One region of the Cytobacillus sp. MT66 genome, then DNA from elsewhere that is predicted to be linked to it. Evidence: riboswitches for the same ligand, from Rfam matches in the RefSeq annotation. Region 1 holds a riboswitch; each other region holds the start of a gene.

Evidence for each region. Region 1 has a riboswitch for S-adenosylmethionine ahead of AC1Q59_RS09310 (methionine ABC transporter ATP-binding protein). Riboswitches for the same ligand answer to the same signal wherever they lie in the genome.
Region 2: it holds a riboswitch for S-adenosylmethionine, as region 1 does, so the genes downstream of both, AC1Q59_RS00860 (methionine biosynthesis PLP-dependent protein) here and AC1Q59_RS09310 (methionine ABC transporter ATP-binding protein) in region 1, are expected to answer to the same signal.
Region 3: it holds a riboswitch for S-adenosylmethionine, as region 1 does, so the genes downstream of both, AC1Q59_RS13220 (O-acetylhomoserine aminocarboxypropyltransferase/cysteine synthase family protein) here and AC1Q59_RS09310 (methionine ABC transporter ATP-binding protein) in region 1, are expected to answer to the same signal.

Annotation. Positions count from the first base shown of each region.
Region 1 is NZ_JBXAFB010000004.1:172,643-178,843, forward strand. Features, by position in the region: gene AC1Q59_RS09285 (transporter substrate-binding domain-containing protein) at 1-363, shown strand, start outside; gene AC1Q59_RS09290 (amino acid ABC transporter permease) at 424-1,188, shown strand; gene AC1Q59_RS09295 (amino acid ABC transporter ATP-binding protein) at 1,209-1,943, shown strand; gene cyoE (heme o synthase) at 2,243-3,157, shown strand; gene AC1Q59_RS09305 (pyridoxal phosphate-dependent aminotransferase) at 3,194-4,357, opposite strand; SAM riboswitch class I at 4,562-4,666, shown strand; gene AC1Q59_RS09310 (methionine ABC transporter ATP-binding protein) at 4,739-5,752, shown strand; gene AC1Q59_RS09315 (methionine ABC transporter permease) at 5,742-6,201, shown strand, end outside.
Region 2 is NZ_JBXAFB010000001.1:180,726-186,926, reverse strand. Features, by position in the region: gene AC1Q59_RS00865 (2-oxoglutarate dehydrogenase E1 component) at 1-2,307, opposite strand, end outside; SAM riboswitch class I at 2,678-2,795, shown strand; gene AC1Q59_RS00860 (methionine biosynthesis PLP-dependent protein) at 2,895-4,028, shown strand; gene AC1Q59_RS00855 (DUF3889 domain-containing protein) at 4,047-4,379, opposite strand; gene AC1Q59_RS00850 (hypothetical protein) at 4,369-4,524, opposite strand; gene AC1Q59_RS00845 (hypothetical protein) at 4,651-4,806, shown strand; gene AC1Q59_RS00840 (globin domain-containing protein) at 4,954-5,343, shown strand; gene AC1Q59_RS00835 (beta-propeller domain-containing protein) at 5,401-6,201, opposite strand, start outside.
Region 3 is NZ_JBXAFB010000006.1:249,400-255,600, reverse strand. Features, by position in the region: gene sufD (Fe-S cluster assembly protein SufD) at 1-636, opposite strand, end outside; gene sufC (Fe-S cluster assembly ATPase SufC) at 654-1,439, opposite strand; gene AC1Q59_RS13225 (YuzK family famiily protein) at 1,778-1,984, opposite strand; gene AC1Q59_RS13220 (O-acetylhomoserine aminocarboxypropyltransferase/cysteine synthase family protein) at 2,221-3,537, opposite strand; SAM riboswitch class I at 3,678-3,780, opposite strand; gene AC1Q59_RS13215 (SCP2 sterol-binding domain-containing protein) at 3,867-4,208, opposite strand; gene AC1Q59_RS13210 (thioredoxin family protein) at 4,477-4,785, opposite strand; gene AC1Q59_RS13205 (toprim domain-containing protein) at 4,792-5,148, opposite strand; gene gcvH (glycine cleavage system protein GcvH) at 5,405-5,788, opposite strand; gene AC1Q59_RS13195 (arsenate reductase family protein) at 5,886-6,201, opposite strand, start outside.

The DNA.
Region 1 (6,201 bases):
AAAGTAACAGCGCAGCTAAATACTTTCCACTATTCAGTGATCGACCAAATCGAAGGGGTTAGCAAACAGCCAGCAATGGATAACTTCCCGGCAATGAGGGTTGCACTGGAGTCTGGTGTTATTGATGGATATGTATCTGAACGTCCGGAAGGCGTAAGTGCTGAATCAGCTAACGAAAACTTTAAAATGGTAGAATTTACAGATGGATTTAAGACATCTGACGATGATACAGCCATCGCCGTTGGTGTGGCAAAAGACAGTGAATTAACAGAGAAAATCAATGAAATCTTGGCAGGTATCCCTGAAGAAGAACGCTCAAGCATTATGGATGCTGCTATTAAAAATCAGCCAGCTGCTAAATAATAAAATCGAAAGGGGGCTTTCCTTTGGGCAGTCCCCTTTTTTGTTAAAAGGAGGTACACTATGACTCTAGAATGGGTTATTGATATTGTTTCAAACAATTGGCCAATGTTCTTGCGCGGTGCTGGAATTACTTTATTCATATCCATCATTGGAACCATCATTGGCTTCCTTATAGGGCTAATTGTTTCAGTCGTTCGCACAATTCCCGTGCCTGAACGCGGGATAAAGAAAGTGATCCTCAAAATAATCAACGCACTTCTTTCTGCCTATATTGAAATATTCCGCGGTACACCGATGATTGTTCAAGCAATGGTTATTTTTTATGGGGCTGCTCTAGCCTTTGGTTTAGACATGGACCGTATTTTCGCAGCTATTCTTATTGTTTCCATTAACACAGGTGCCTATATGTCAGAAATTATCCGCGGCGGGATTATCTCTATTGATAAAGGGCAGTATGAGGCCGCTCAAGCAATAGGAATGAATCACTTCCAAACAATGTATAATGTGGTGCTGCCGCAGGCCATCCGAAACATACTGCCAGCAACAGGAAACGAATTTGTCATCAACATTAAAGATACGTCTGTACTTAGTGTTATCTCCGTTTCTGAACTGTTCTTCCAAACGAAATCAATCGCTGGAAATAATTTCAGATATTTTGAATCCTTCTTTGTTGCCTGTGTGTTATATTTTATCATGACTTTTACAGTAACCAGGATTTTACAATACATTGAAAAGAAACTAGATGGACCGGAAAATTACAGCATGTATGCTAACCAAATGCAGGTAGAGACACCAGACGATATATTGAAGAAAAAAGATCACTAATAGTCCAAAGGAGCGAGAGGATGGAAAAGGTAATAGAAGTTCAGCATCTAAGTAAATCCTTTGGTACGCATGAAGTGCTTAAGGATATTGATTTTTCAGTGAACAAGGGAGAGGTAGTCTGTATCATTGGCTCATCGGGTTCCGGCAAATCAACTCTTCTCCGCTGCATCAATTTATTGGAAAAGCCAAGCGGCGGTCAAATCATCTATAAAGGCGAGAATATCCTTGATGATAACCACGATATTGCAGCCTATCGCACAAAGCTTGGAATGGTTTTTCAGCAATTTAACCTTTTTAATAACCATGATGTCCTAAGCAATTGTGTGGTTGGCCAAGTAAAGGTGCTAAAACGCTCACGTAAAGAAGCAGAACAGGTAGCAATGAAATATTTAAAAGTAGTGGGAATGGACAAATTTGTTCATGCCAAACCAAAGCAGCTGTCTGGAGGACAAAAACAGCGTGTAGCCATTGCAAGAGCACTATCAATGGAACCTGATGTGCTTTTATTCGATGAGCCAACATCTGCACTTGACCCGGAAATGGTTGGAGAGGTTCTGAAGGTTATGAAGGAGCTTGCAGAGAGCGGGCTAACCATGTTAATCGTAACCCATGAAATGGGCTTTGCCAAAGAGGTCTCAGACCGCGTCGTATTCATGGACAAAGGTGTCATTGCTGAAGAGGGAAGCCCAGAGCAAATATTTAATCATCCAGTTCAAGAACGGACAAAAGAATTCTTGAGAAGAACATTATCTTAATCAAGCATAATTCAAATGTTAATTCTAACCACTTAGTTGATTGGAGCGGAAATCACCGGCCAATTATACATTTAAATAAATAGTATATCAATTGCTGGAGAGGTTTGCTGTGACAAATCTCTCTTTTTTTCGTTGAAAATATGGTTTCCCATAAAGTTCGCAATTTTGTAGACTTTGGATAGGAAATAATCATTGAAACTATGTTAATATAAGGGGTAGCAAAAAGATGCAGATTGAAAGAGCGTCTGAAATGAAAGCTCTATAATATTATTGGACCATTTCTTAGAGGAGGTAAATAGATGAATAAAGAGGGGGCACCTTCTCTGCAGAAGGTTGGGACTGATCATATATCTCTTTTAGAAGATCTAAAATCTCTATTTAAAGCATATGTTTTAGTAGCTAATGTCTTGCCTGTATTTACTGGATTTTGGCTGGCTATTTATTTTGCCAATGATTCTTTTATGGCTAATTGGGATGTTTTTGTGCTGACCATGATTGGCAGTACACTGGTGATGGCAGGGGCACTTGTTATAAATAATTGGTACGATGTTGATATTGATACAATTATGGAAAGAACGAAGAAACGACCAACGGTTACTGGCCATTTTTCTTTAAAGACTGTCCTATCATTGGGTATTGCTTTTTCAGTACTTGGAATGATCATTTTGCTATTTATCTCAGTTGAATCAGCTATTTACGCTTTTATTGGCTGGTTTACTTATGTAATTTTATATACGATGTGGTCAAAACGCAGATATACTCTTAATACTGTGATTGGCAGTATTTCCGGAGCGGTTACGCCATTGATTGGCTGGACAGCCATCTCCTCCGGCTTCCATATTGTTCCGATTGTGTTATTTCTTATTTTGTTTATTTGGCAAATGCCGCATACGTTCGCTATTGCCATTCGCAAATATGATGAGTATAAAGCAGCAGGAGTGGCCATGCTCCCTGTTGTTCATGGATTTGACATCACGAAGAGACAGTTCTTTGTGTATTCTGCCTGTTTAATTCCGCTGCCTTTTCTTATCCCGCAGCTTGGTCTAGTATTTTTAATCATTGCCACCTTGCTTAATATCGGATGGATCGTTGTTAGCATAAGCGGGTTTATGGCAAAAGATAACCAAAAATGGGCGCGAATGGCCTTTCTCTATTCTGTCAATTATGTAACTATTATTTTCTTATTAGCCGTCATTGTCACACTATCTCTATAAAAAAAAATCGCCGAATACGGCGATTTTTTTTGCATATTAAAAGAGGTTCAATTTTCCTATTCTGTTGACTGCTTCTCTTAGCTGATCTTCGTCTACTAGGAGGCCGACGCGGATATAGCCTTTTCCGAATTCTCCAAATCCGTTGCCAGCTGCAACAGCAACATCGGCTTTTTCCAGCAGATAGTCAGCGAATTCTTCACTTGTGAATCCGCTTGGCACAGGGAGCCAGGCAAAAAACGATCCGCTTGGAGCCGTAACACTCCAGCCGATTTCTTTGCAAGCGTTAATTAACGCATTTCTGCGGCTTTCATAACGAGCCACCAGTTCATCAACACAGGACTGATCACCAGTGAGTGCCTCTGCAGCTGCCAATTGGACCGCAGGAAAGAGACTGCAATATAAATGATCTTGAATTAAATTTATTGCTTCAATAATGACTGGATTACCAACAGCAAAGCCGACCCGCCATCCAGCCATATTATAGGTTTTGGATAGCGTATACATTTCAACCCCAAGTTCCTTAGCGCCTTCAGCTTGCAGAAAACTAACAGGTTTTTTTCCGTCGAATCCAATAGCTCCGTAAGCGAAATCATGCAAGACAGTGATGTTATTTTTCTTAGCAAAAGCAACGGTTTCTTCGAAAAAGTCGAGGTCTGCCATAGCACCAGTTGGATTGTTCGGATAGTTAAGGTACATTAATTTTGCTGAAGATTTATCCTCGTCTGAAATGGAATCATAATCAGGCAAGAAATTATTTTCCGCTAATAATGGGAATGTTTTATATTGCACATTTGCTAATGTAACGCCGGATAAATAGTCGGGATATCCAGGGTCTGGCAAAAGCATAAGCTCGCCTTCATTTAACAGGCATATCGGCAATTCTACAAGCCCTGCTTTTGTTCCAAATAACACAGCAACTTCAGTCTTTGGATCAATGTCAACATGATATTGCTTTTTATAAAATTCCGCTGCAGCGTCTTTAAGTTCTTGAATGCCTCTAAATGGAGAGTATCTATGTGTTCTGGGATCCTCTGCTGCAGTTTGCAATGCTTTAACGATATGCGGAGGTGTAGGCTGGTCTGGATTGCCTTGGCCTAAGTTAATGATATCTCTGCCCTCTGCGCTGGCTTTGCTCACTTTTTCAATAAGGCTTGCGAAAAATTGGACTGGTAAATTTTTTAAACGGTCTGAATATTCCATGTAATCCACCTTCAACAATTTTGTACGAGTTAATTTCAAATTTTATAGTTTTTTAAGGCAATTGTCTAGTAAAAAAATTTTTCCTAATGGCTATCTTGCAGGGTGTGTAAGCGTTTTATTTGAAATGGCCCAAAATTTACTATATTGACAAAATGTTAATCGATTTGTACTATGAATATTGTGCTATTTTATTAAATAAAATATTGCTTATCCAGAGAGACTGAGGGACTAGGCCCTATGATGTCCGGCAACCCCCTTTTTGGGAAGGTGCTAATTCCTGCAGAATGATTTCATTCTGAAAGATAAGTCGAGATAATGAACATTTCGATGCCCCTTTCAGATGAAAAGGGGTATTTTGTTTTACTTAAAGGGGTGAAAACCATGATTGAAATTAAGAACCTTTCAAAAATATATACTGCGAAAAACAGAGAAGTAAAAGGTGTCGACAATGTCTCTCTTACTGTTCAGGAAGGGGAAATCTACGGAATTGTCGGATATTCTGGCGCAGGGAAAAGCTCATTGCTTCGCTGCATTAATTTATTGGAAAGACCGACATCAGGGACCATTACAGTTGATGGAGTTGACTTAACTTCACTAAATGGCGAGGGCCTGCGTAAGGCCCGGTTGAAAATCGGCATGATTTTTCAGCACTTTTATTTAATCAGCCAAAAAACAGTATTTGAAAATATTGCGTTTGCCTTGAAAGCGGCAAAAATTCCCTCCGATCAAATTAAAAAAAGGGTAGAGAATCTTCTCGATATGGTCGGTTTAGCTGATAAAAGGGATGTCTACCCTTCACAGCTGAGCGGGGGCCAAAAGCAGCGAGTCGCGATTGCAAGAGCCCTGGCCAACAATCCGTCGGTTCTATTATGTGACGAAGCTACATCTGCGCTAGACCCGACAACAACCAAGTCCATTTTAAATCTTTTGAAGAAAATTAACAAAGAGCTGAGTATTACGATTGTGTTAATTACACATGAAATGGATGTCGTAAAAGAAATTTGCCACCGAATGGCCATCATGCAGGATGGGAAGGTTATCGAGGAAGGTCCTGTTTATGATATCTTTGCCAGCCCTAAGGCTGATTTAACAAAGGAATTTATTGCTAGTGTTGTTTCTTTTGATATCCCTGAAGCGATCTTAAATCGCTGTGAAGGCCCAATTGTGAAAGTAATGTTTAGAGGAAGAGTGGCAGGGGAAGGGATTATTTCTGACATGCTCCAGCAATACAATGTAAAAGGCAATTTTCTGCATGGTTCTATTGAATACATTCAGGATGTGCCCCTTGGCATCTTTATTATGGAACTAAGAGGCCAAAGGGAAGAAATTAATAAAGCACTTGATTATATCGAAAATCGGGAGGCGCATGTGGAGGTGTTAGGAAATGGGGATTGATTTCAATCATTTAATGGAACTGCTTCCTGATATCAATACTGCTTTCATTCAAACCATCTATATGATTACAATTTCTTTAATCATTGCCGTGGTTATCGGCCTTCCAATCGGCATTGCTTTATATGTTACCGATAAAGGGCTTTTTATGGAAAACCGTGCAGTCAAGAATATACTTGGTTTTGTTGTTAACCTGGTTCGTTCGATTCCGTTTATTATTTTACTTGTTGCTTTAATTCCTTTAACGAATTTCTTGGTTGGGACAACGATTGGACCGACTGCAGCAAGTGTATCTCTATCGGTAGCTGCTGTTCCATTTTTTGCCCGAATCGTTGAAACAGCCTTGCGCGAAATTGATAAAGGTGTCATTGAAGCGGCAATTGCTGCCGGTGCGACTCCGTGGATGATTATTAAGGATGTACTCCTTCTTGAGTCAAGATCCGGGATTATTT
Region 2 (6,201 bases), on a different contig from region 1:
TATTGCTGCCTGTCTGCGCAAAATATGGAAATATTGTGCAGAAGAAGACAGATTCGCTACAGTCCAGTTATTTTCAGCTGCCAAAGTTAAGAATCTTTCCAAACGGGCACTCGAGTGCTCAGGACCTTGACCTTCATAACCATGCGGCAAAAGCATAACAAGTCCGGATTTTTGTCCCCACTTTGCCCGGCCAGCTGCGATAAATTGGTCGAAAATGACTTGGGCAGAGTTAGCAAAATCTCCGAATTGTGCTTCCCAAAGAACTAGTGTTTCTGGAGCAAACACATTATAGCCATATTCAAATCCAAGAACAGATGTTTCAGATAATGGACTATTATGCACAGCAAAGGACGCCTTTGCTGATGATAGATTATGCAAAGGTGAGTAGGATTCTCCTGTTACATGGTCATGCAGCACAATATTTCTATGTGCAAACGTACCGCGCTCGGAGTCCTGTCCTGTTAAACGAATTGGTGTGCCATCCTTCAGAATGGATGCAAATGCTAAAGTTTCAGCGTGTCCCCAATCGATTTTAGCTGTTCCGTCCAGCGCCTCTAATCTTCTCTTAAGGATTTTTTCAAGCTTGCTGAACACCTTAAATCCTTCTGGGAAAGCTAACAGTTCTTCGTTTATTTCTTTTAGATCTGCCTCAGGTACAGCCGTATTTATTTTCGGAAGTCCTTTTTCAATAATTTCTGGAGGATTCATAGATGGGGTGTCTGCTTTTTCATTAGGCACCTTTCCATGAGCTTCCTTAAGTCGGCTTGTCACACTTTCCTCAATTTCACGAATCGTCTCTTTCGTTATAAAAGATTGATCTGCAAGTTTTTGAGCGTACACTTCCTTAACAGAAGGTTTGTTATTAACGATATTGTACATTAACGGGTTGGTTGTCATCGGCTCATCCATCTCATTGTGTCCGAATCTTCGGAAACCAATGAGATCTATTAAAAAGTCTTTTTTAAACTTTTCACGGTATTCCGATGCAAACTTGGCAGCAGCAATACAAGCTTCTGGGTCATCCGCATTCACGTGAAGGATTGGTATTTCAAATCCTTTTGCCAAATCACTGGCATATCTTGTAGAACGGGAATCACGAGATTCGGTTGTAAATCCGATCGTATTGTTAGCAATAATATGAATGGATCCGCCTGTATTATAGCCCTTTAGCTGACCAAGGTTCAATGACTCTGCCACAACGCCTTGGCCAGGAAAAGCAGCATCACCATGAATGACAATGGAAAGAGCAGTACGGAAATCAGTTTTTGGATACCCTTTTTCACTGCGGTCATCCTGTGCAGCACGGGTATAACCTTCAACAACTGCATCCACAAATTCAAGGTGACTTGGGTTATTGGCTAGAGTTAATCGCGCAACAGTCGTATTTTCGTCTTTTATTTTCTTGTCTAGTCCTAAATGATATTTTACATCCCCTGTCCAGCCAAAACTAATTCCGATTGATCCTTCAGAAGGAACTAGGTCTTTATTAGGAGCATGCTGGAACTCTGCAAATATCATTTCATACGGTTTACCAAGGACATGTGCCAAAACATTGAGGCGTCCGCGATGAGCCATCCCAATATTAATGGTATCTGTACCTTTTGAAACAGATTCAGAAATAATTTGATCAAGCAAAGGTATCATGGAATCTAAGCCCTCAATGGAAAACCTCTTTTGTCCAACATAAGTACGATGAAGGAATTTTTCAAACTCTTCAACTTCCGTTAATCTCTTAAGGACTTTTGTTTTTTCATTAGTGCTTAATTTTACTTTTAAACCACTAGATTCAACTTTGCGGCGTAGCCAGTCTTTTTCGTTTTCGTCATATACATGATGAAATTCAAATGCAATTGTATCCATATATATACTTTTTAAGTATTCAATCGCATCAAATCCATTAAGAAGGACAATTGGTGCATCCTTGCAGATGATGCCTGCTGGAAGCGCTCGCAAGTCTGCTTCTGTTAGACCATATTGCGAAAGCTCAAAAAGATTCTTTTCCGGTTCATGATCCTTTAAGGGATAGATATCTGCAGCCCTGTGGCCATATGTACGGATGTTATCTGCCAGCCTTAATGCTGCTAATGTTTTTTCTAATTGTGCAGGTGATGCAGTGTCTGCATCTGTCCCCATTGAAGACTCTGTTTCTACCACAGGTGCTCCATATGTTTCAAAGTAGGCCTTTAGTTCTGGGTCGATTGATTCCGGATCTTGCAAAAAAAGCTCATATTGCTCAATTACATAGCCAAGGTTTGGGCCAAAGAAGTCTTGATTTAAAGGCCTTCCACCACTCAGCGGCTTTTTCATGGAAAATAACCTCCATAACAACTTATATTATTTGAGAAAAGCTCTAGCCCTTATCCCCTTACTAGATAAATAAAAGAATAATAATATTTTTCAGAGGATAAATGTGTCCTAAGACATTTTACCACTTTAAAGTAGGTTATTCAAAAGGTTTTTAATATTTATGCAGTGAAAATTATGCACTTCCGATACAAGAGAAAATATATATACTGAAAAAGTAATTTTATGGATTAAACCGGTGATTTTTTAAGTTACTCTTTTTTTCTTCCTTATTATATTCAAATCATGCTAAAAGATAAAAAATTGCAGATAAAAAGGATTGCATTTCATTTCGTCCTATTGTATTCTTTAAGAAAATTAAAAACTTTTAAAGTTCTTATCCAGAGAGGTCGAGGGTTCAGGCCCTAAGACGCCTCAGCAACCTTCAATCATAAAACGATTGAAAAGGTGCTAATTCCTGCAAGTTTCTAAAGAAGCTTGGAAGATAAGAAGAATGGCGATTCTTAACCGATAAGTCTTCTTCTTAAAGAAGGCTTTTTTTCATTTCATTTTGAGGTGAAATTAAGCCGAGAAAAAGGAGTGCGATAAATATGTATAAGCATGATACCATACTCGCTCAAATCGGCAACCGCAGTGAAACACTAACTGGAACAGTTAATCCGCCAGTATATTTTTCGACTGCCTATCGTCATGAAGGGATTGGCGAGTCAACTGGCTACGATTACAGTCGAACTGGAAACCCTACACGGGCAATCCTCGAAAAAGCCATTGCAGATCTGGAGGAAGGTGACCAAGGATATGCCTGCAGTTCTGGAATGGCAGCCATCTTTACTGTCCTCTCAATCTTTAAATCCGGTGATGAGATTCTTGTTTCAAAGGATTTATATGGCGGTACATATAGACTTTTTGAAAAGGCCTTTAAAAAATGGGGAATAACATGTAAATATCTAAGCTCGTTCTCACCTTTTGAGCTAGAAAAGGAAATAACAGATAGTACTAAAGCGATTTTTCTGGAAACCCCTACTAATCCTTTAATGGAACAGACAAATATCGCTGAAGTTGCTGTTTTTGCAAAAGAGCATCAGCTTTTGCTTATCGTTGACAATACTTTTTTTACCCCAATACTGCAGAAACCGTTAAAACTCGGTGCAGATATTGTCATTCATAGTGCAACAAAATACCTTGGCGGTCATAATGATGTATTGGCAGGGCTCATCGCTGCAAAGGGAAAAATATTATGCGAACTGCTTGCTTTGTATCACAATTCGGCAGGGGCGGTATTAAGTCCGTTCGATTCCTGGCTGCTCATACGGGGAATGAAGACCCTCTCATTAAGAATGGAAAGACATGAAAAAAATGCAAAAGAAATTGCCAGCTATTTATTGAATCATGAAGCAGTCACAGATGTTCTTTATCCGGGACGCGGAGGTATGATCTCATTTCGCATCAAGGATGAAAGTTGGGTTAACCCTTTTTTGCAAAACCTATCCCTGATTAGTTTTGCTGAAAGTCTAGGCGGAGTTGAAAGCTTTATTACGTATCCAGCCACACAAACGCACGCAGACATCCCAGAAGCTGTCAGGATGCAGACTGGAGTATGCAACCGGTTACTGCGATTTTCTGTTGGAATTGAGGATTCTTACGACTTAATCGAAGACTTGAATACTGCCTTTGCCAGTATCTTAAACAAGGAAAGAAAACAGATAAAAGCTCTTGATTTATAACAAGAGCTTTTATCTGTTTTATGTAGCTGATTGCCTTGTGCTGATTTTAATGACTTTGTCGTTTTTTGGATCAAAATCAATATCAATATAGATTCCAAATTCCTGCCCCGCTTCTTTAGCCCATAGCTTAAATCTCTCTGTTGCAATATTTCCTTTATCCTCTCTGCCAATATGCAAGTAATCAACAATATCAGCGTTTGGATATTTTTCCATGGCTGTTTCCATAGCAAGTCTGCCCCATTTAGCATATGGTGGTGCATCAGGCTTGGCATACAGGGTTTGCGGCGAATATAGACATAAAAGAAAAAGAACATTTAGGACGGATAAGCCTATTTTAATTTTAAAATTCATTGCTATTTTCCCCTGCATTATTTTCAAACTCTTCCCGCATTCTTTCCTCTTCTTCCATAACTGAAATATAGGCTATCTGTTCTTCCAATAAGTGATGAAAAACATCTTTATCCTCTTGGCAATTAAATCCCTTTTCTTTGTTCATACTAAGGTCTGCCTCCTAAGAATGTTTTTTCCTTATCATTTGAATTTACATATAGCCTTATTCAAAATTCTCCGCTCGAATAAATTTGCAGTAATTCCTGCATTCTATAAACGAGGAGGTGCGGTGATGGATACTGGTGTTCCAGAAATGCATCATTTGAAATACGATCCTATTATAGCTTTTACAACAGATTCCATTGTGACAAATACAGATCTTGATGCTGAAAGTTCAATTGGCACAACAAAGGAACCTGAGGAAAATGATTATAATCCATTTGATTGATGTAAAGCATTGCCGTCAAACGAGGCAATGCTTTCTATTATTTTGAAAAAAATAATATTTATTGAACTGTGATATGAATCACAAAAAGCCGTATGTGATATTATTATAATTAATATAAATAGAGGATTAAATAGGACGGTGATTTAAATGGATTATAAAATTAACACACTTTTTGGAGAGATTGGCGGAGCTGAAACATTGGAAGAACTAGTTAATGCCTTTTATCCCCGTGTATACGCTGATGATGATTTAGCTCCATTATTTGTTGGCGACATGGAAGAAATTAAAAGAAAGCAGCGAATGTTTCTATCGCAATTTACTGGGGGACCCGCCCTATACAGCGAAGAGTTTGGGGCGCCAGCTATGCGCTATCGCCATATGCCCTTTGAAATTACCCCTACGCGTGCTAAAGCCTGGCTTCGCTGCATGAAGGAAGCTTTTGAAGAAATTGGATTAGATAAAAGCCCTGCGGGTGAAGCTTTTTATTCCAGGCTGACACAGGTTGCTGGGATCATGGTTAATTCCGAGGATCAATAGAAATCAACAGGGGGCTTCTCTCGCATATTTTGCGAAAGCAAAAGCCCCCTTTCATTTCTACTTTATTGTCCATTCACCTATCTCCTGAAACGAATTCAGATCATAGGCGCTGATTTTATCAGGTGATAAAGCGTACATAGCATCACCGATATAAATTAGTCTATCAATATTATTTTCCCATTCTTCATAGGGTATTTTTTCTTTTTGATGTGTAATTTTTGTTTTAAGGCTGAACCCTTTAGTTAAATCAAGTTTGTACACATAAGCTCCTTGGAAGTTGAATTCAGACTCATATGGACTATTTTTCTTATTTTCATAAACCGCAATTGGGAATGCGATCACGTTTTGTTTCTTATTAAATAATAAAGCTTTATGATCATAGTTTAATGGGGAGTACGTTCCCCTGCCTCCTATGATTTCTGTGAATTTTTCCTTTGGATTGGCCATGTCAGTTACGTCAAAAAGTGAAATCTTTACACCATCAGTTAGAATAATTGGCCGATCCCTTATACCTTTCCCTGATACCTTCGTATCATGGCCAAAACCAATTAAGTGGTTTTCATCATATGGGTGAAGATAATTACTAAAGCCCGGGATTTTTAATTCACCGAGTACTTTAGGATTTTTCGGATCTGAACCGTCTATAACAAACAGCGGGTCTGTTTCTCTAAATGTGACAATATAGATCCTGTCATTCATAAAGCGGGCAGAATAGATCCGCTCCCCTCTCGCTAAATTCTCAAGCTTGCCAACTTCATCGAGGTTTTCATCCAGAATATATAGATTATTTGCTGACGGCCGATCTTCATCCCAAACAAAGCCATCTGTTGTAGCGATGCGAAAGTATCCCTTGTACTC
Region 3 (6,201 bases), on a different contig from region 1:
TGCCTCATCCATCGTTGAAAAATAGTTCTCAACATAAGTGACAGAGCTATTATCTTCCGCAACAACAATCACATGGTTGAATAGGGCAGATTCTGGATTATCATGAATAAAGACCGCCTGAATAGGCTCAGCGATTTCAACGTTTTTTGGAACATAAAGGAATGTTCCCCCATTAACAAAAGCAGCATGCAGAGCAGTTAAACGATGCTCATCCGCTTTAACAGCTTCTGTCATGAAATACTTTTGAAGGAGATCGCCATGCTCGCGAGCTGCCGTATAGATATCAGTGAAGATTACACCTTTATCCTGAAGCTCTTTGCCTAAAGTTAAATAAGCTGGTCTGTTGTTTCGCTGAATATATAAATTCTGTTCGGCATTTTCTGTCTTAACCAACTCCTGAACTTCCTCTGGAAGCTCAGCAAGAGAAGTATAATCCTGACTGCCGACAATATGATTTTTAAATTGTGTTAAATTCCAATTCTGGATTTTTGTTTTATCTGGTTTTGGCATTGGCAAGTTTTCTGAATTGGCAAGTGCGTTCAAACGAAATTCAGTCAGCCATGCCGGTTCGCCCATTTCTTTTGAAAAGGAGTTCACATATTCCTTATCAAACGGTAATCTTGTTTCTGTTGACATATTGATCCTCCTAACAATTACGCTTCTTGGCCAACTGTTTCGTCTTCAATGCCTAATTCTTTCTTAATCCAATCATAACCTTCAGCTTCTAAGCGCTGTGCAAGCTCTGGACCGCCTGATTTCACGACGCGTCCTTGCATCATTACGTGCACCTGATCAGGAGTGATGTAGTTAAGAAGGCGCTGATAGTGAGTGATAATTAAGCACCCGAAATCTTCTCCGCGCATTTCATTAATGCCTTTAGAAACAACCTTTAACGCATCAATGTCTAGACCAGAGTCAATTTCATCAAGAATAGCAATCTTAGGTTCAATCATCATTAACTGAAGAATTTCATTGCGTTTTTTCTCTCCGCCTGAAAAACCTTCATTCAAATAGCGCTGTGCCATGTCTGGATCCATTTCAAGGAATTCCATTTTGCTGTCCATTTGGCGGATAAATTTCATTAATGAAATTTCGTCGCCTTCTTCACGGCGGCTATTGATGGCTGAACGAAGGAAGTCAGCATTTGTCACACCGGCAATTTCACTTGGATATTGCATAGCTAAGAAAAGGCCAGCTTGTGCACGTTCATCAACTTCCATTTCTAGAACGTTTTTGCCGTCTAATGTAATACTTCCTTGTGTAACCTCATATTTTGGATGGCCCATAATAGCAGAAGAAAGTGTAGATTTACCCGTTCCGTTTGGACCCATGATTGCGTGGATTTCTCCACCCTTTATTTCAAGGTTTACACCCTTTAAGATTTCCTTACCTTCAATCTCAACATGAAGATCTTTGATTGATAATGTTGATCCTGCCATAAATTATACCTCCATAATGAAAGAAGATTTATTCATGCGGAAATGAACCGCAACCCTCTATTCTCATTTTATTCTCATTACAATCTTATAACAAATGAAAACTGTTAGCAACTCTTTCGAAGGATTCCCCGGTTAATTTGAAAAATCCTTACTTTTGCATATGTATCATAGAAAGACCGCTAAAAAAACAACCGATATTTATTTTATCCCTCTGGATAATTTTCATGTATAATCAGATAGTTAAATGAGAATACACTATAAAATTATACTCCTTTAAAATAGAAAAAGGGAACAGTTTGTTTAGAAAACTGTTCCCTTTTCTTTCTTCTTAAAAAACTTTAAGAATGAATCTTTCTTTCTATATCTGCTACGATCCGCTGGCTTTTTACATAATCTGCTTCGCGTCTTTTTTCAACTTTCATTCTGATTTCATGTTTTCTGCAATAAAGCTCATATCCAACCCTGTGTGCTCCATGCATTGCTTTTTCCATGTCACTTGTGTAATTTAAATGCAGCTGGTTAATAAAAACCAATCCTTTCATCATTGCGATTTAATTTCACGTTTTACATTCTAGCACGTGAATTCTATCTTCACAATGACGAAATTAACTGATTTTAATGGCAAATTAGTGAACATTTATCTTTAAAACGCTTTCATCCCCGCCGTTCTTATCATTTTACCGATATCCTCTAAATCCCTGTTTTGTACACAAAATTCGCCAAATTCTTTGCTGCCGCTAAAAAAGGAGTGCCCTATACAGAGCACTCCTTAATCATTATATTAAGCTTGAGTTTTTAGGGATGAAATACCTGTGGCAGCTTCAATAGCCTGCTCCAGATCATCAATAAGATCCTCAACGTTCTCAATTCCGATTGATAGACGCACAAGATCTTCTGGAACACCCGCAGCTTTAAGACCTTCTTCGTCTAGTTGCTGATGAGTTGTGCTTGCTGGGTGGATAACAAGGCTCTTCGCATCGCCTACGTTAGCCACATGTGCCCATAGCTCCAGTCCGTTGATAAATTTAGCACCAGCTTCTCTGCCGCCTTCAATGCCAAAAACTACAACCGAACCAGCACCTTTTGGCAAATACTTATCAGCCAATGCCTTATCAGGGTGGTTTTCACTTCCTGGGTACAATACCCAATTAACTGCTGGATGTGCATCTAGATATTCTACCACTTTCTTAGTATTAGCAATATGCTCCTTCATTCTTACGTGAAGAGTTTCTAAACCAAGGGTAAATTGGAACGCACTCTGCGGGCTTAATGATGGCCCCATATCTCTTAGAAGCTGTACTCGTGCTTTAATGATATACGCTACAGCTCCAAGAGCTTCGCTGTAAACAAGGTCATGGTAACTTGAATCAGGCTCTGTGAATCCAGGGAATTTTGGTGAATTCCAGTCAAATTTTCCGCCGTCTACAATGATCCCGCCCATAGTAGTACCGTTTCCTAAAAGCCATTTTGTTGCAGAATGCACAACAATATCTGCACCGTGTTCGATTGGTCGGCAAAGGTATGGAGTGGCAAATGTGTTGTCAACGATTAGCGGTATACCATTTTCATGGGCAATCTCCGCCACCTTTTCAATATCTAAGATTCGTAAACTTGGGTTGCCGATTGTTTCAGCAAATATAGCTTTTGTTTTATCAGTTATTGCTTCGCGGAAGTTTTCTGGGCTTTCAGGGTCAACGAGCTTAACGTTAATGCCATACTTTGGCAATGTTACAGCAAATAGATTGTAGGTTCCGCCATATAGGTTCGATGCTGCTACGATCTCATCACCAGCTTGAGCAATGTTTAAAATAGCAAGGGTGATAGCTGACATTCCACTGGCCGTAGCCAATGCGCCAACACCGCCTTCAAGAAGAGCAACTCTTTCTTCAAATACTGTAGTGGTCGGGTTATGAATACGTGTATATATGTACCCAGGTTCTGCTAGTGCAAATAGGTTTGCTGCATGCTCTGTATTTTTAAATTGATAGGCATTATTTTGATAAATAGGAACTGCTCTTGCTCCTGTAACCGGATCAGGCTGAAGTCCTCCGTGTACACCCAGTGTTTCAAATCGATAGTTTTTTTGTTTTTCTGACATGACAATCTCCCCTTTTCTTTTATGAAAGTAATTGGCTGAACTTCATTCATGATGCGGATTTCATGGTGCCGTTGTACTATTGCTATAAAAAGAAGAGGCAAAAAACCCTCTTCGCATAAGAAGAGGGTTAGTATGATCTCTTCTTATCTACCAGAGCAAAAATACTCTGCTGGAATTAGCACCGTGTAAAAAACCGGTTGCCGGGCTTCATAGGGCCAGTCCCTCCGCCTCTCTCGATAAGAATATTTAATTTTTATAATAATTGTATTCCTATAGGTTATAGTACCAAAAGAGTAAATATTCAGTCAAGCGAAATATTAAAATATTTCCTAAATATGTTTGCGGGGCTTTGACAGATAAAAAAGTGATTCTAAAAACAGCAGCTTTCGAAAAGTCGATGTTACCGTTACATCGTTCCAACGCATTGCATCTCTTAATTTCTCTTTTCCCGTTAGGATGGCTTGGATGCTATCCCTTGGTCCTGAAATAATAGCATCATAGATTTCATCATTGTTATTGTAATCCATTACAATTTCCCCATTGCGGACACTCAAAGGAATCCGTTCATTCTCTGCCTTAAGACATATAGAAAAAACTAAATCCTTTAACAGCTGATTTAAATGCGTTTTTGATTTTACCTCATCAATAAATGCTGCAGCAGCGTCTCTCATTTTCCCACCTCGATGTTTACATTCAACACAAGGCTTCTCTGTCCTGCCATATTCGTTCGACAAAACCGCAGAATAACCAGACCAAACTCGACACCTAATAGCAATGTTTGCCCATTTCCCAAGAAATATGTCAAAACCTAGTACTGGCTGCCGCACGCACTTTAACACTTTAAACCATCGGGGGTCAGGCCCCCGGCGCGTTAATGCGTTAAACTAACGGGGGTCTGACCCCCAGTGCGTTAATACACTAAAGGGCAGGCACGCTTGCTTATGTGAGAGCTTTTAGTTTTTCTAAGAGGAAGGGAACTGAATGAAAGGCATAAATTTTTTCGCGGATCTGCTTGTTATGAAATATGATGAGGCATGGAACGCTTTCTACTTCCCATTGTTCGGCCAAATCAGGGATATAGTTTAGATCCGTTTTGCCAATAGCAAGGTTTGGCAGCAGCTCTGCTGTGACTGAGAGCATCTTTCCTGCCACCTGACAAGTTCCGCATAATGGGGTGAAAAGATATAAGACCGTATTCTGATTATGGTTTATTTGTTCTTGAAACGTTTCCCGCGTCCATTCCTGCAATGTCAATCATCCTCTATCTAAAAACTGTGTAAATACATCAATATTGGCTCCTATTAAAACTGAAGCCAGATGGTGTTCCGGCGCCGTTGCGACCTCACGATACATCCGGTCAATATAAAGATGCTCCGCCTCCGGAAGTTCCCTTTTAAACTGCTTTCGCAGCTTTTCACCGGCTGCATCAGCATCAACCAATATATATACATCTTTATTGTAAAGCATATCGACTAACTCATCCATTTTTGTAATACCAATCGTACCGTTTGTACAAATGATTTCAACTGGTTCACTGACTATTGCCTGTACTTTTCTTTTATCCGATGTTCCTTCAACAATTATTACTTTTTCTGGTAATTCCTCGTTCATCGTCATCACCTGAGCTAAAGTTGTCGTTTTCTTACCATACCATATTCATGATTCGAGACAAAGGTGTTGAACTCCTGCCAATTTGAATAGCGTGTCCATTATTATACTGCTCATCTGGCAAATTATCCTATATGTCAATTGGCAGTTAAGTTAGGATATTGGGGTCATCTTATTTATATTTACCAAGGGAATAGTCTTCATCTTTCAAACACGAAAAAAGCCCCCTGCAATTGCGGGAGCTCCGTTCATTCGATAATTAGTCTTCTTTAATCATTTCTTCATATTGTTCAAAAGACATTAAGTTCTCCAATTCGCTTGCATCAGATGGCTCAACAAGGATCATCCATGCTTTTTCATATGGAGATTCATTCACGTATTCAGGGCTGTCGCTTAGGTCCTCGTTAACTGCAACTACCTTTCCGCTAACAGGAGCATAAAGCTCAGATACTGTTTTTACAGATTCAACGCTTCCGAAAGGCTCGTCAGCAGTTACTTCATCGCCAACCTCAGGAAGTTCTACGAATACGATATCACCAAGTTCAGACTGTGCGAAATCTGTGATGCCAATTCTAACTTGTTCGCCTTCTGTTTTTACCCACTCATGTTCTTCTGAATAACGCAATTCTTTTGGTGTGTTCATTATAACCCCTCCATTTTTCATTTTTAAATGATGATCGCGATTTTCGATCTCTTTATACATCATGGCAAAAAGAATCATTTAATTCAATTATTCTTATCTAAAGCCATGTTTTTTCATAATCCTCTTCTTTAAAGCCGACTGTTACCTTCTGGCCATCCGTTAAAATTGGGCGTTTGATCAGCATCCCATCCGTTGCCAGTATATCAAGCAGTTCCTCATCCGCAGATGTCTTGACCTTATCCTTTAGACCAAGCTCTCTATATTTCATCCCGCTTGTATTAAAGAACTTTTTTATGTCCAAACCGCTCTTTTTATATAGGTTTTCTAGCTCGCTTCGCGAAGGCGGATTATCAACGATATGTACCTCTTCATAGCCTATTTGGTGTTCCTCGAGCCACTTTTTAGCTTTACGG